DNA from 3 places in the Shewanella sp. 433 genome. Region 2 is predicted to be linked to each of the others. Evidence: predicted binding sites of a transcription regulator. Region 2 holds the regulator's gene; each other region holds the start of a gene.
What was found. Region 2 encodes sigma-54, which starts transcription at its own class of promoters, with help from an activator protein. Its sites were predicted from a motif close to GTTGGCACGNNNNTNGNNT; they were not measured.

Region 1 (4,437 bases), 620 kb from region 2:
GCTAATGCCTGCTCAAGCATCGCTAAAGCGATGTCAGTTTGCTCACCTTGCGCTGCAGTATCGACTAAAGCTGGCGTATCCTTATCGGCAGGCAATAGGGCAAACTGCGGTATCTCCTCGTGCTCTGACGTGTTAGCCGAAGACGTGTTAGCCGTAACGCTCGCCGCTTTACCACTGGCCTCGGCCGCAACGGGTCGCGCCATTATAAAATCAGATATCATCAACAGCTCCGCTGCTTAGGGTTAATTGATAGGCCGCAAGTCCCGGTTGTTGCTGTTTAAAGCGCTTCATCTCTTCGCTGAGTTCATCGCGCGCCGCCTCCAATTCACGCAACACTTGAGCATGGATCTGTCCAAGATCGGCGCGGGCTTGTCGTTGTGCCTCGCTACTTACCGTACCCGCCTTGGTCAACGCCCTGATAAGGGTGGCATTGACCCGAGTGACATTCTCCCAATCAGCTTGGTCTGCATACTGACGTAACGCGACGCCAAAACGCTGCCACTGCTCAATTGAGATTGGCCCATCCTTCTCTAACATTGGTAATAACCTCGGTTACAGGCTGGAGCGCTTCGGCGCTGTTCTCAATACTGGCACTGATTAATTGACGGCTACAGTAGTCATATAAACGATTTAGGCTGGTGGCCACTTCTCCGCCGTTTTCCAAGTCCAGCATGGAGTCGAGCCCATGAACAATATTGAGACACTTATTGATGCTAATACCCTTAGCCTCATAGCGTTTTCGCTCCATGTGCCCTGCGGCGCGCTCTAACTCTTCAAGCAAACCTTCCAGTAGCATACGAACCATATCGTGGGGATTCGCAGCGGCAACGCGGGCATCTAAAGAGGCTTGCTGATACGCATTAAAGGGATCGTGCTCATTTAACATTTATACTATTTTCCTTTTAAAACAAACCACTGGCTGCACTCAGTTGGTTTATGGTCGCTTCCATGGCCGTAAATTGGGCCAAGTAAATTTGGTAACGTTGCTGCATGTGATAATCGTGACGCTCCATGTTCTCGTTGACTCTGTCTATCTGGCCATCGAGGGTATCTTTCTTCAGATCCATCAAGCCTTGAAAGTCGTTAAAGGGTTTCATCACTGTTTCGAGTCTGTCGACATAACTGCCAGCATCGGTAAACATGGCTTCGATAGCCGATGCATCACCCTTTAGCGCGTCGGTCAACTTAGTTTCATCAACTTTCAACTTGCCGTAGCGGTCTAATTCAATGCCGATATCCGATAAACGCATGCCGTTTGGTGCACTGGCAAATATCGAGTCACGCATCTGGCTTTGCAATTGACGAATAGAAGCGTCCCCTTTCAAGACGCCGATTTGTCCCTCTTTTACCGTAGTGGCTACTTCATCTTCATCGTCTTTATCGGTATTGTTATCTTCCTCAATCACCGAACTGCCCATCGAGCGAGTCAACTGATTGATCTGCTGCAACATGGTGTTAAAGGCTTCAACAAAGTCTTTCACTGCATCTTGGGTACCTTCGAAATCTTCTTCGATTTTAACCCAACTACTTTCGCCAACGGCGTGAGTACTGGTTAACTCTAAGCTGACGCCATCGACCACATTTTCGAGGTAGTTGCTGCTACTGGTAATGTCGATACCATTAAGGCTTAGCTTGGCGTCTTGCGCCGCGCGGCGCTCGGTCATACCGAAATCAACCCCATCAAGCTCAACGGTTAAACTGTTGGCCACGCCTGATTCGGTCGCCGACATCATTAATTCAACTTGGCCGCCCGTACGCACCAAAGAGGCTTGCATTCCAGGGTTATCTGGATGCTTGTTAATCACATCGCGTAATTGCGCCACCGTCATGGGCGCGCCACTATTAACCGTCGCAAGATCAATCTCTAAGCGCTGGGCAGGATCGCTACCTAGCTGAATACTAAACACACCTGAGGCCGGCAATAACTCATCTTCTGAGGCATAACTCTTGGTTAATTGCTGTGCCTGCGCCAACTGCTCGATATGCAGCTCATAATTTCCCTTAGGGGCATCGGCCGTCACTGTTACGCTGGCTTTGTCGTCACTGACGCTCGAGGTCTTGCCTTTGAAGGCTTCAGTGTCAAAACTGGTTAACTTAGCCGTTAGCTTGTCCATGCTTTTTTCAAGCAATTTATACGCATCTAACTTGGCGTTATAGGTGTTAAGGTTGTTCTTATATAGGGCATCTTTTCCCGCACGCTCAACCATAATCAGCTGTTCGGAAAACTGCGCCGCACTCATACCTGAAATCATTAAAAAATCCTCTTATTGATAACCTTAAAGCAAACCTTGTACCAAGATTTATCTAATTGTTTTTAATATATTTTTAAAAGAAGCGAGATCCTATTAGGTGAGGAGGCTTCCGTTGTTACAACACAAAGGGAAGTAATGCTTCCGCGCCAATGCGCTCAGTGGGTAACAACAATCGATGTGGATAGCTCAAATAGGCGACCGAAACGGGCTGGAGCTGAAATAAGCAGGGAGACAAAAGTCAATTTAAGAGGATAAAAAAAGGGGCCGCAGCCCCTTGATGGTTAAGGTGCTTACAATTAACGTAATAGACCCATAACCAAACCAGTGTTTTGGTTTGCAGAAGACAGGATAGTGGTACCTGCTTGAACTAACATTTGGTTCTTAGTCATGCTTGCAGATTCAGTCGCGAAATCAGCATCCATAATACGACCAGCAGCAGACTTAGTGTTTTCTGTGATGCTAGTTAAGTTAGCCGCAGTGTGACCTAGACGGTTGATGTTAGCACCTAGCTCAGAACGCGCAACACCCACTTCATCGATATAAGTATCAATCGCTGTAATTGCAGCAGTTGCACCAGCAGTCGTTGTTAAATCACCAGCTAGGGCAGTTGGAGCAGCCATGGTGACAGTTAGCGTTTCAGTAGTACCAGCACCAATTTGGAACTGAACACCACCAGTTAGCTTAGCCATTAGGTCGTTACCCGCGTAAGTGGTTTCACCCATAATACGAGTAGATTCAGCAACCAACTCTTGGAATTCTGCATCAAGTGCCGCCATATCTGTAGTCGAGTTCACGCCGTTGGCTGCTTGAGTGGCCAATTCTTTTTGACGGTTAGCGATGTTAGTCAACTCTTCTAGCGCACCGTCACCAGTTTGTAGCATAGAAGTCGCATCAGAAATGTTACGATTGGCAGTTTCCATGCCACGGATGTTGGCATTCATACGGTTAGCAATCTGTAGACCTGCAGCATCGTCAGATGCGCTGTTGATACGAAGACCAGTAGATAAACGCTCCATAGCGTTAGTCAGTAGATCGTTGCTCTTAGTAACCGCATTTTGTGAAACCAGTGACGCGTAATTAGTGTGAACTGAAAGCATGTGTATTCTCCAAGAAATTAAAATGTTTCATCGTGATTCACAATAGATAAGACGGCAGTGCAAAAGAAAACTGAAAATAAAAATCTAAAATTTTTTAAATAAATTGATCTAACCTGTCACTCGAGCGCCGATCACCATAGCCGCTGTGGTGGTTATCAACTCCTCCAAAATAAAAAGATGCTAAGAACACGATACAGAAAAAGCATAACGACACGGCAAGAGTTACCTCATTGTCATGAAAAAGCCGACCCTAGGGTCGGCTTAATATTCTCACTCACTCGTTGAAGTCAATGATTCCAGCAGAAATGTGCACAATTTAACCCAATAGCGCAGTCACTTGATCGCGATTGGCATTGCCCTGCGCCATCAATGACGTCAACTGGTAGACAAAGGGTTGCGGCTGCATAAACTTGTCCAGTAGTTGTAACTCCTTCTGTGGTGGAATGGCCGCCATCGATGTCTGCATCTGGCTCAGTAATGCGGCGTGGGTGGCTAAGATCACCTGGATCTGACTATCGATTTTTTGTTGTGTCTTGGTTACTTTAGCTAAGGTCTGCTTTAAGTTGCTGTCGGCCTTTAAACCCCACTCGCGGGGATCTTGCACACTAAAGCGCTCATCCAAGTGGATATTACGCAACTCGCCAGCGGGCAAGCGTTGCCCCTCGCCCATCATCAGCAAGCCTTCTTGTACCTGTTGCCACACAGAGCTGGGTGCCTTAAACAAACATTCGCCATTGATCCGTTCAACATTAAGCCCTAAAGGGGCGAGTGCATTAGCTAACACCTGATTAAGCTGCTGCCGGTCCAAGCCGGCAGCCAAGGTCACATGTAATGAGCGCTGACCAAGCTGCACCAATATGCGCTCGTCACGTTGCTTCGGCACAGTTAAGTCGACCGAGCGCAACACAAAAGCATGCGTGGCAGCAGGGGTTTGCGATAGCAGGTTAAAATGATGATCGAGTAATAGTTGACCGCGATAAAAGGGGCGAATTTGGCTCAGACGTTGCCGCTCTTGCTCGGCTTTAAATAAGGTCTGCTGACCTATCTCACCAGAGCCTGAGCGGATCACGCTGTACAACTGCTGGCGA
Region 2 (4,437 bases):
GAGCCGTTTAGGCTCGAGGTGGGGCGATTATACGGCTTCTTCGAATTTTGCGTCAATCAGTGCGCTAATGGCATCGAGTGCCGCTTGGGCATCTTGGCCTTCACTGGTGATGGTAATAGTTTTACCAAAGCCGGTTTCTAGCATTAATAGCCCAAGCACACTGGCGGCTGAAGCTTGCTTGTCACCTTGAATTAAGGTGACTTGGGCATCAAACTGAGCGGCCAATACCGCCAGTTTGGTGGCGGCTCGCGCATGCAACCCCAGCTTGTTGCAGATGGTTAATTGGCGTTCAAGCTTGTTCATGCTGAAGTTCTCTGTGGCGCGCCTGTACCTTATGTTTCCCTTTATTGAACAGCTTGGCCAGTTGATCGGTCACATACACCGAGCGATGTTGGCCGCCGGTACAACCAATGGCGATCGTTAAGTAGCTACGGTTATTGCGCTCAAGGTGTGGCAGCCACGTTTCGAATAGATTTTCTATCTGCCAAATAAACTTATTTACTAGCGGCTGCTGACTTAAAAACTGCTGCACTGGTTGGTCGAGACCCGTCAGCGGGCGTAACTCCGTTTCCCAGTGGGGATTGGGCAGAAAACGCACGTCAAACATAAAGTCTGCTTCACTTGGCATACCGTATTTAAAGCCAAATGACTCAAAGTTAATCACTAACTCCTTGTCTACTGTGCCTAGTAAGATCTCGCGTACCTTATCGCTTAAATCATAGATGTTAAGGGTAGAGGTGTCGATGTAGTGATCGACCATCTTAGAGATAGGCTCGAGCATTTTGCCTTCAAGTTGAATGGCTTCTTTGAGAGAGGCTTTTGAGCGTGACAGTGGATGTAACCTGCGGGTTTCACTGTAGCGTTTAAGTAACACATCGTCAGATGAGTTTAAGAAGAAACTCAGTATTTCGGTATCTTTAGGGAGATTAGCTAGCTGCTTCTCCAGCTGAATGTCCTCGCTGGGCATGTTGCGCACATCGACGCTTATGGCTACGAGTTCATTTCGACCTTTGAGCTGACTGAGCAGTGAGTCCATCATCTGTAGTGGCAGATTATCGACACAGTAATAACCCAGATCTTCCAGTACCCTAAGGACTACCGATTTTCCTGAGCCTGATCGCCCAGATACCATTACCAATTTCATTGGGTGATCACCTGATACAATTCTGCCTCGTCGTGGGTTTTTCTTAGCTGTTTGATGATGGCTTTATCACTTAATTTCTCTGCCATCGCGGCGAGGGTGCTAAGGTGCTGTTCGCATTGCTCTGAAGGAACCAATAATGCAAAGAGGATATCGACGGGCTGATTATCAATTGCATCGAATGCGATTGGCTCAGCACATTTAATCAATACGGCGACTGGCTTCTCAATATTCGTCAGCCGTCCGTGAGGGATCGCGATACCATTGCCTATACCTGTGCTGCCCATTTTCTCTCTCGCCAAAAGGCTTTCAAAAATCTCTTGAGAGGAAAGGGTGGGGTACTGGACAGCGGCCAAGTCGCTGATAAGTTCCAGTACCTTTTTCTTACTGCCCGGAGTGGCGCAGGTTGTGCACTCCGGCCGCAGGATGGTACTAAGTTCCATCGTTAATGCTTTATTAGCTTCTCTTTGTGTTTAATGACCTGACGATCTAATTTATCGATCAGGGAATCTATCGCGGCATACATGTCCGCGTGCTCTGATGTTGCAAATACTTCCCCACCACGGAGATGTAACTTTGCTTCAACTTTTTGCATCAATTTTTCGACATTTAATATCACATGGACATTATTGATCTGATCGAAATGCCGTTCAAGCTTTGTAAACTTTTCTTCAACATAGTTGCGCAGAGATTGGGTGATCTCGATGTGGTGCCCAGTCAGATTTATTTGCATAAAGTGATTCCTCCGGTTTCCAGTTGTTGATTATAAGCTTTTACGTTGATTTGACGGCGGTATCAACATCGCCTCACGATATTTTGCAATCGTGCGTCGAGCGACTTGGATACCTTGCTCTGCCAGCAGTTGTGCCATCTTACTGTCACTTAAGGGTTTCTTTTGATTTTCTGCGGCGACTAGCTTCTTAATAAAAGCGCGGATCGCAGTAGAAGAGCATTCACCACCATCGTCGGTCCCGACATGGCTGGAGAAAAAGTATTTCAGCTCAAAAATCCCTCTTGGCGTGTGCATATACTTTTGGGTAGTGACCCGCGAGATGGTCGATTCATGCATCTCGACCGCTTCGGCAATATCATTAAGCACCATAGGTTTCATCGCTTCTTCACCAAACTCGAAAAAACCTTGCTGGAAATCGACAATGCAGTTGGTGACCTTAAGCAAGGTATCGTTGCGGCTCTCTAAACTTTTTAGAAACCATTTAGCTTCTTGCAAGTGACCACGAATAAACTGGCCATCGGCTTGGTTTTTGGTGCTGCGTGCCATCGAGGCATAATGTTGGTTTACATTAATCTTAGGCATACTATCGGGATTAAGCTCGACCACCCAGCGACCTTTTTTCTTGCTAACTGTGACATCGGGGATCACGTATTCGTCGCGACTGGCAGTAATGGCCAGCCCCGGGCGCGGATTGAGGGTTTGAATTAGCGCTATGGCCTCACGCAGGTCATCCTCTTTCAGCTTGGTCTTACGCATCAATAGGCGAAAGTCTCGTCCGGCGATAAGATCTAAGTAATCACGGATCAAGAGTCTGGCGTTGTCGATATGCGGGGTGTCGGGGTTGTATTGGGCCAGTTGGATCATCAGGCATTCGCTGAGGTCTCTGGCACCAATCCCGATAGGATCGAAATGTTGTACCCGTTTTAATACCGCTTCAATTTCGTCGAGTTCGATTTCAGGATCGCCCATGGCTTCGAGAATATCGTCGCACGTTTGCGTCAAGTAGCCGCGCTCGTCTATGGCGTCAATGATGGCGGTGGCGATAGCAAGATCGTTGTCAGAAAAGGGCGTGAGGTTTTTTTGCCATTCGAGGTGTTCATACAAGCCTTCGCTGGTTTCCCCTTGAAAGGGCATGTCATCGTCGCGCATGGCACCAGAGCTGGAGTTGGGTGAGGCGGTATAGACCTCATCCCATGTGGTGTCGACGGGAAGCTCATCGGGCATAGAGTCTTGATTGAGTGCATCGGAGGTTTCTAAGCTTGAATTGTCTTCACTCGAGTCGACTTGCAGTTGCTCATTGTAATCGGTGTCGAAGTTGTCATTACGCTCTTGTTCTGAGTCGATATTGGCGCCTTCTTGCTCCTCGTCTAACTCGAGTAGAGGGTTAGACTCTAATGCTTGCTGGATCTCTTGCTGCAATTCCAATGACGAGAGTTGCAACAGACGAATGGCCTGTTGCAACTGGGGCGTCATGGTTAAATGCTGACCCATTTTGAGCTGAAGTGACGCTTTCATCGTACTGCTATTCCCTTGTTTCTAATTCTAAAGTGAGAAAGCTGCCTCTGGTATTAAACCGCTAAGGCGAATGATCTACTTAACAAGGTAAGAGCGGTTTAGCCTTTTACCTTGAGCGCTAATAACGTTAACTATAGCTTGAATTGTTCTCCTAAGTACACCGCTCGAACTTGTTGGTTATCTAAGATCTCATCGGGTGTTCCTTCGGCAATCAAATTACCGTGACTGACAATGTAGGCTTTTTCACACACATCCAATGTTTCACGTACGTTGTGGTCGGTGATCAGTACGCCAAGGCCACGATTTTTCAGTTGCTCAATAATCTTTTTGATGTCGATAACCGAAATGGGATCGACCCCGGCGAAGGGTTCATCAAGCAAAATAAACTTAGGATTGGCGGCTAATGCTCGGGCGATTTCGACGCGACGACGTTCGCCACCGGACAGTGCCATCCCCTGACTATCGCGGATGTGAGTAATATGAAACTCTTCTAGCAGGTGCTCCAACTCCTCTTCGCGCGCATCGTTACTGAGCTCGCGTCGGGTTTGTAATACCGCCATAATATTATCGCGTACCGATAATTTCCGAAAAATACTGGCTTCTTGCGGTAGATAGCCAATCCCTTTGCGGGCGCGCAAATGCATAGGATCTAAAGTGAGATCGTCATCGTCAATAAAAATACGTCCCTTGTCACTCTGGACTAGACCGACCACCATGTAAAAGGTGGTGGTTTTACCTGCGCCATTAGGCCCTAGCAAGCCGACGATTTGCCCTGTGCGTACGGTTAAGCTGACATCTTGTACCACGGCGCGGCTTTTGTAGCTTTTGGCTAAGTTAACCGCTTTTAGCGTCATCTCTGTCATTGCTTTTCCTGCTTGGGCTGTTCTTGGGGCTGACTTTTGCTGTTGTCTTGGTAACTTTCGGGTTGAATGATGGTGATAACGCGATCGCTACCCGTACTTTCGGCTATCAACTGTTGCTGCTCAATGTTGTAGCGAATTTGATTACCTGTGACTTGGCTACCTTCTTGTTCGAGGGTGGCATTACC
Region 3 (4,437 bases), 770 kb from region 2:
TCATCAACGTCATCGACACCGTGTAATAACGCATCAATTTCGTCTTGGCTTAATAGATCACTCACAATATCGCCCTACCTGGTTAATCAAGGTTGCCGCTAGCATCACTGCATTACAAACCCAGTAAAGAGTACCCGTTCGACCACTTTGCGCCCGGTCACGGGTCGTAATGTGTTTTGCACATTCAGCAGCGCCATCTGTCGTAACTCATCTTTACCGGCTAACGAACTTAACTTTTGTACATTAGCACTACTGAACGTCGTTAATAGCGCATCTTCGATTAATGGAATGTGTTTCTTCAGTAACACATCATCATCAGCGCCTCGTACCATCAGCTGTACTTTTATTTCGACAATACGCGCACGCTTTTGCCCTGGCAGGTTAAACAGAAATGGCCTTGGCATACCCACATAAAACGCTTCACCACTATTAACCGATGCCGCTTGCTCTACAGGCGCCTCTTCTGATACTTCGCTATCGGATGCGTCACTCGAGCCCAATAACAACCATAGCGCCACAGCCCCCCCAAGGAGGACAACAAGCCCTACTGAAGCAAAAATAATCAGCTTTTTTTTGCTTTTGAGTGGCGGGTTTTCTTCCAGTTGTAACGATTCTTCTTCAGCCATGTTTATTTCCTATCACACGCTACTTTTTAAGTGCCTAAACCCGGTGGAGCAATCTATAACCCTATAGGTTACCTGCTTATGCGTAATAATCTATACCTGAGCGGTAACTTGTTGCGTTATTCGCGGCCAATAAGCTTTCATCTGTTGATATTTCATCCATATCCGCTGATAAGGTGCCATTTTGCTGGCCAGAGCCATCCGCTTGCCCCTGCTCTCGACCGCCACCGCCTTGGGACACATTACTGTCTGTCAGTTGCATTCCTTGTTCGGCCAACATCTCACGTAAACGCGGCAGTGCCTGCTCGACCAGATCTTTGGTTTGATGTTGCATCACCTGAAACTGCACTTGAGTCTGATCGCCCTGTACTTGAATGCGCACCATCATCTGTCCAAGCTCAGGCGGGTCGAGACGGATCTCGGCATGTTGCACCCCTTGGCTGACCATGGCGATCAATTGTTGACGCATGACGGGGGAGAATTTTTGAATCATCTCTTGCATCTGCTGGGCAGGTTCACCTTGCGGGCGAATAGAGACTTGATACTGTGCTGGTGTCTCGGCTCGCGCAAAAGGAGTCGATGTCATGGTCGATGATGTGGGTTTTAACTCGTTTGCGCCATTGTCGGCGATATCACCCTCTGCCGCCATGGAGACCATTAACTTGGCATTTTTAAGCTCATTGGCCGCACTCGTGCTGGCATCCGCTTGAGCCTGCACTTTAGCGGTTATTTGCCCGGCAGCGTCTGGTTTAAGCTCTGAGGTTACGTCAGATTGAGCTCCACCCAACATCGATTTAGCATCGTCGCCGCCCATCTTAGCCCCAAGACTGTTAGCCCCAAGGCTGTTAGCCCTACCCGCACCTTGCGCGGCTAAAACCGTGTTGGCTTGCTCGATTAAGGCGTTGAAAGCCGAACTCTTACCCTGCTGCGATCCATCAATTAATGCCGCCATCATATGCGGCGGTAATTGCGCTAGCTGTGCCTCATCTAGGCCTGTTTGACTCTCAAGCCCTTCAAGCTGGGATTGCGTTAGGCTGGCTAACAACTCGTCGGTACTCGTCTCGCCTGTCAGATTCAGATCTGAGCCTAATTCACCATCGAGTGGCAATTGTGCGCCGCCCTCGGCAAGTTCCTGGTTTTCCGCTAACTGTGTCGCCCAGTTAATTTGCGCCAACACATTGGCAACGTCATTATCCTCGTCTTGCTGCTCATCCGCTGCCACGACCTGTTGATTGTCATGCGTTATCTTATCGGCTTCAGGAGAGCCTTGGGTTTTATGACTTGGGCCATTATCGGCTGACGCTTGCGCTAACGCCGTAGAAAAGTCATTACTTTTCGGGCTGTTAGCACTAGATTTGTTAGGTTGCAAACCCAACTTATCGCCCGAGCTATCCGCTTTAGATAACAGCACGCTATTCATTTGTGGCATAAATCCTCCAACACTTTTACGCGTAACACGCGGCGCTTATGTCACGCTTCTAGTGTCAATTATTCGGTCGTACTGCCGATAAGAAATTAGTATTTTGATAAAGAATGCAAATAAAGCGCCAACTGTTAAGTTGTTGCCTTGTTTGATGATTATTTTTAATGAAGAGCAATATCGTGGCGACTGAGGCGCTTAACGCTGCGGTTTTCGAAAAAATTGCTGAGAGGCAAACTCATCAATCATCTTTTGTTCTTGTTTTAATTCGGCAAGTTGCCGCTTATGCGCCTTGCGCTCAAGCAGCAGCTCCACCGCTTTACGCTTTTGCTGTTTGACTTGCCACACTTGCTGGCCAATTTGACGCTGCTTATCAGACTCGTTCACCGCAAAATGCTGTTTGGTGATCGCCTCATCTATTTGACGGATAAACTGATGAAACTGATGATAATTACTTGCACTTATCACCTGCCCCTGTTGCTGCTCCATCTGTTTCATGTAATCAAGACGGTATTGCTGTAATGCGCTTAGTTGCTGCTGGCATTTTTGCAGCACCATCTGCGCAGAGCGCAGTTGAAGTGACGCTTGCTCTTCGGCGTCGAGCGCCAATTTAAGCACGGTATCGAGTGGATCAGGTTTCGCCATCACATCCTCTAAATCATCAAACTCAAGGGCATCTATTTATTTCACAATAGCCGCTACCCCTGACATTGGGCACTCAATTGACCTAACATCAAGGCACAACTGTCAAAACTAAGCGACTCTTTCATCGTTTGACGTAAAAAGGCGTTCATTGCCGGTTGCAGGCGAATGGCGTTATCGATACGGGGATCGCTGCCTTGGGTATAAGCACCAATCGAGATCAAGTCGCGATTTTGCTGATACAAGGAATACATCTGTTTTACTCGGCGAGTGGCTTCTAAGTGGGCTTCACTGATCACCATAGGCGCAACACGGCTAATGGATGCCTCGACATCGATAGCAGGGTAATGGCCCGAATCGGCCAAGGCACGTGACAGCACAATATGCCCATCGAGGATCGCTCGCGCCGAGTCGGCGATAGGATCTTGTAAATCATCACCTTCGGTTAATACTGTATAAAACGCAGTGATCGAACCTTGTCCCACGCCACCATTGCCGGCGCGTTCCACTAACTTAGGTAACTTGGCAAACACCGAGGGCGGATAGCCCTTGGTGGCAGGCGGCTCACCGACGGCCAGTGCAATTTCACGTTGCGCCTGCGCGTAACGAGTCAGACTGTCCATTAACAGTAAGACGTTATAGCCCAAATCACGAAAATACTCGGCGATCCGGGTCGATGTTTCACAGGCGCGCAGCCGCATTAACGGCGAGGTATCGGCCGGAGCGGCCACCACCACAGAGCGGGCTCGCCCCTCTTCACCTAAGATCTCTTCGATAAACTCTTTCACCTCACGGCCACGCTCGCCAACCAAGCCCACGACGATGATATCGGCGGTAGTGCCACGGGTCATCATCCCCAGCAGCACACTTTTACCGACGCCAGAGCCGGCAAACAGCCCCATACGTTGACCCTTGCCGACCGTCAGCATCGCATTGATGGCGCGTACGCCAACATCGAGCGGCTCGGTGATCGCCCGCCGTGCCAATGGATTAATGGGCGCGGCATGACGCGGTGCTTTTTGGTCAGTATGCAGATGGCCTAAGCCATCGAGTGGCACGCCGTTGCCATCGAGCACTCGCCCCAGTAAGGACAGGCCGACATTGAGCCCAGCCTGCGCCCCCAGTGGCGTCACTTTAGCGCCAGGCATCACGCCTCTGAGCTCTTCGACTGGCATTAAATACAGTAGTTTGTCGTCAAACCCCACCACTTCGGCAATAAGATCGCCGGCCATGGTGGCAATACTGCACAAACTGCCTACCGATGCACGGCAGCCGGTGGCTTCCAGCGTTAAGCCTACCACTCGAACCAGTTGACCACTGGCGTCGGGCATAAACGGATTGACGTTATGATTATGCTGTTTAAATTTATTCAGCAGTTGATGTTGTCGCGTCTGCATCTTGTTGGCCTTGGCTAGCATGCTTTTCATCATGGAGCGTGGCAGCATCCACGACTGGAGTGGGTTGAACCTCGGATGCCGACACCTCGCTCACCGCCTCACTCGCCTGCTTAGCTAACGTCTGTTGCTGTTGCAACTTCTGTTGCTCTAAGTGGCTTTCGCTGTGGACTAAGTTTTCAAATACCGCCTTAATGCGGTTTTCAAGCCCCATATCGACGCGGCTTCTATCATTACTGATGATGCACTCGCCGCGGCGCAGTGACGGATCGGACTCTATCTCCCAGCGATTTTTTTGCAGTTGGGCACTGCCATACAACTGCTCAACCAAGGTGACATCTTCTGGGTGCAAACGCAC

Region 1: fliD (flagellar filament capping protein FliD) is a predicted target of sigma-54. The motif match lies at 2,280-2,298, and genes of this name have one in related genera.
Region 3: AC5YB1_RS13870 (flagellar hook-length control protein FliK) is a predicted target of sigma-54. The motif match lies at 2,157-2,175, and genes of this name have one in related genera.

Annotation. Positions count from the first base shown of each region.
Region 1 covers NZ_CM181703.1:443,006-447,442, reverse strand. Annotated here, with positions in the region: gene AC5YB1_RS02145 (flagellar hook-length control protein FliK) at 1-221, opposite strand, end outside; gene AC5YB1_RS02140 (hypothetical protein) at 211-537, opposite strand; gene fliS (flagellar export chaperone FliS) at 506-886, opposite strand; gene fliD (flagellar filament capping protein FliD) at 903-2,252, opposite strand; gene AC5YB1_RS02125 (flagellin N-terminal helical domain-containing protein) at 2,549-3,349, opposite strand; gene AC5YB1_RS02120 (hypothetical protein) at 3,666-4,437, opposite strand, start outside.
Region 2 covers NZ_CM181703.1:3,894,408-3,898,844, reverse strand. Annotated here, with positions in the region: gene AC5YB1_RS17245 (HPr family phosphocarrier protein) at 28-303, opposite strand; gene rapZ (RNase adapter RapZ) at 290-1,144, opposite strand; gene ptsN (PTS IIA-like nitrogen regulatory protein PtsN) at 1,141-1,584, opposite strand; gene hpf (ribosome hibernation promoting factor) at 1,587-1,874, opposite strand; gene AC5YB1_RS17225 (RNA polymerase factor sigma-54) at 1,905-3,389, opposite strand; gene lptB (LPS export ABC transporter ATP-binding protein) at 3,521-4,252, opposite strand; gene lptA (lipopolysaccharide transport periplasmic protein LptA) at 4,249-4,437, opposite strand, start outside.
Region 3 covers NZ_CM181703.1:3,126,125-3,130,561, forward strand. Annotated here, with positions in the region: gene fliM (flagellar motor switch protein FliM) at 1-65, opposite strand, end outside; gene fliL (flagellar basal body-associated protein FliL) at 105-626, opposite strand; gene AC5YB1_RS13870 (flagellar hook-length control protein FliK) at 703-2,052, opposite strand; gene fliJ (flagellar export protein FliJ) at 2,242-2,688, opposite strand; gene fliI (flagellar protein export ATPase FliI) at 2,742-4,082, opposite strand; gene fliH (flagellar assembly protein FliH) at 4,051-4,437, opposite strand, start outside.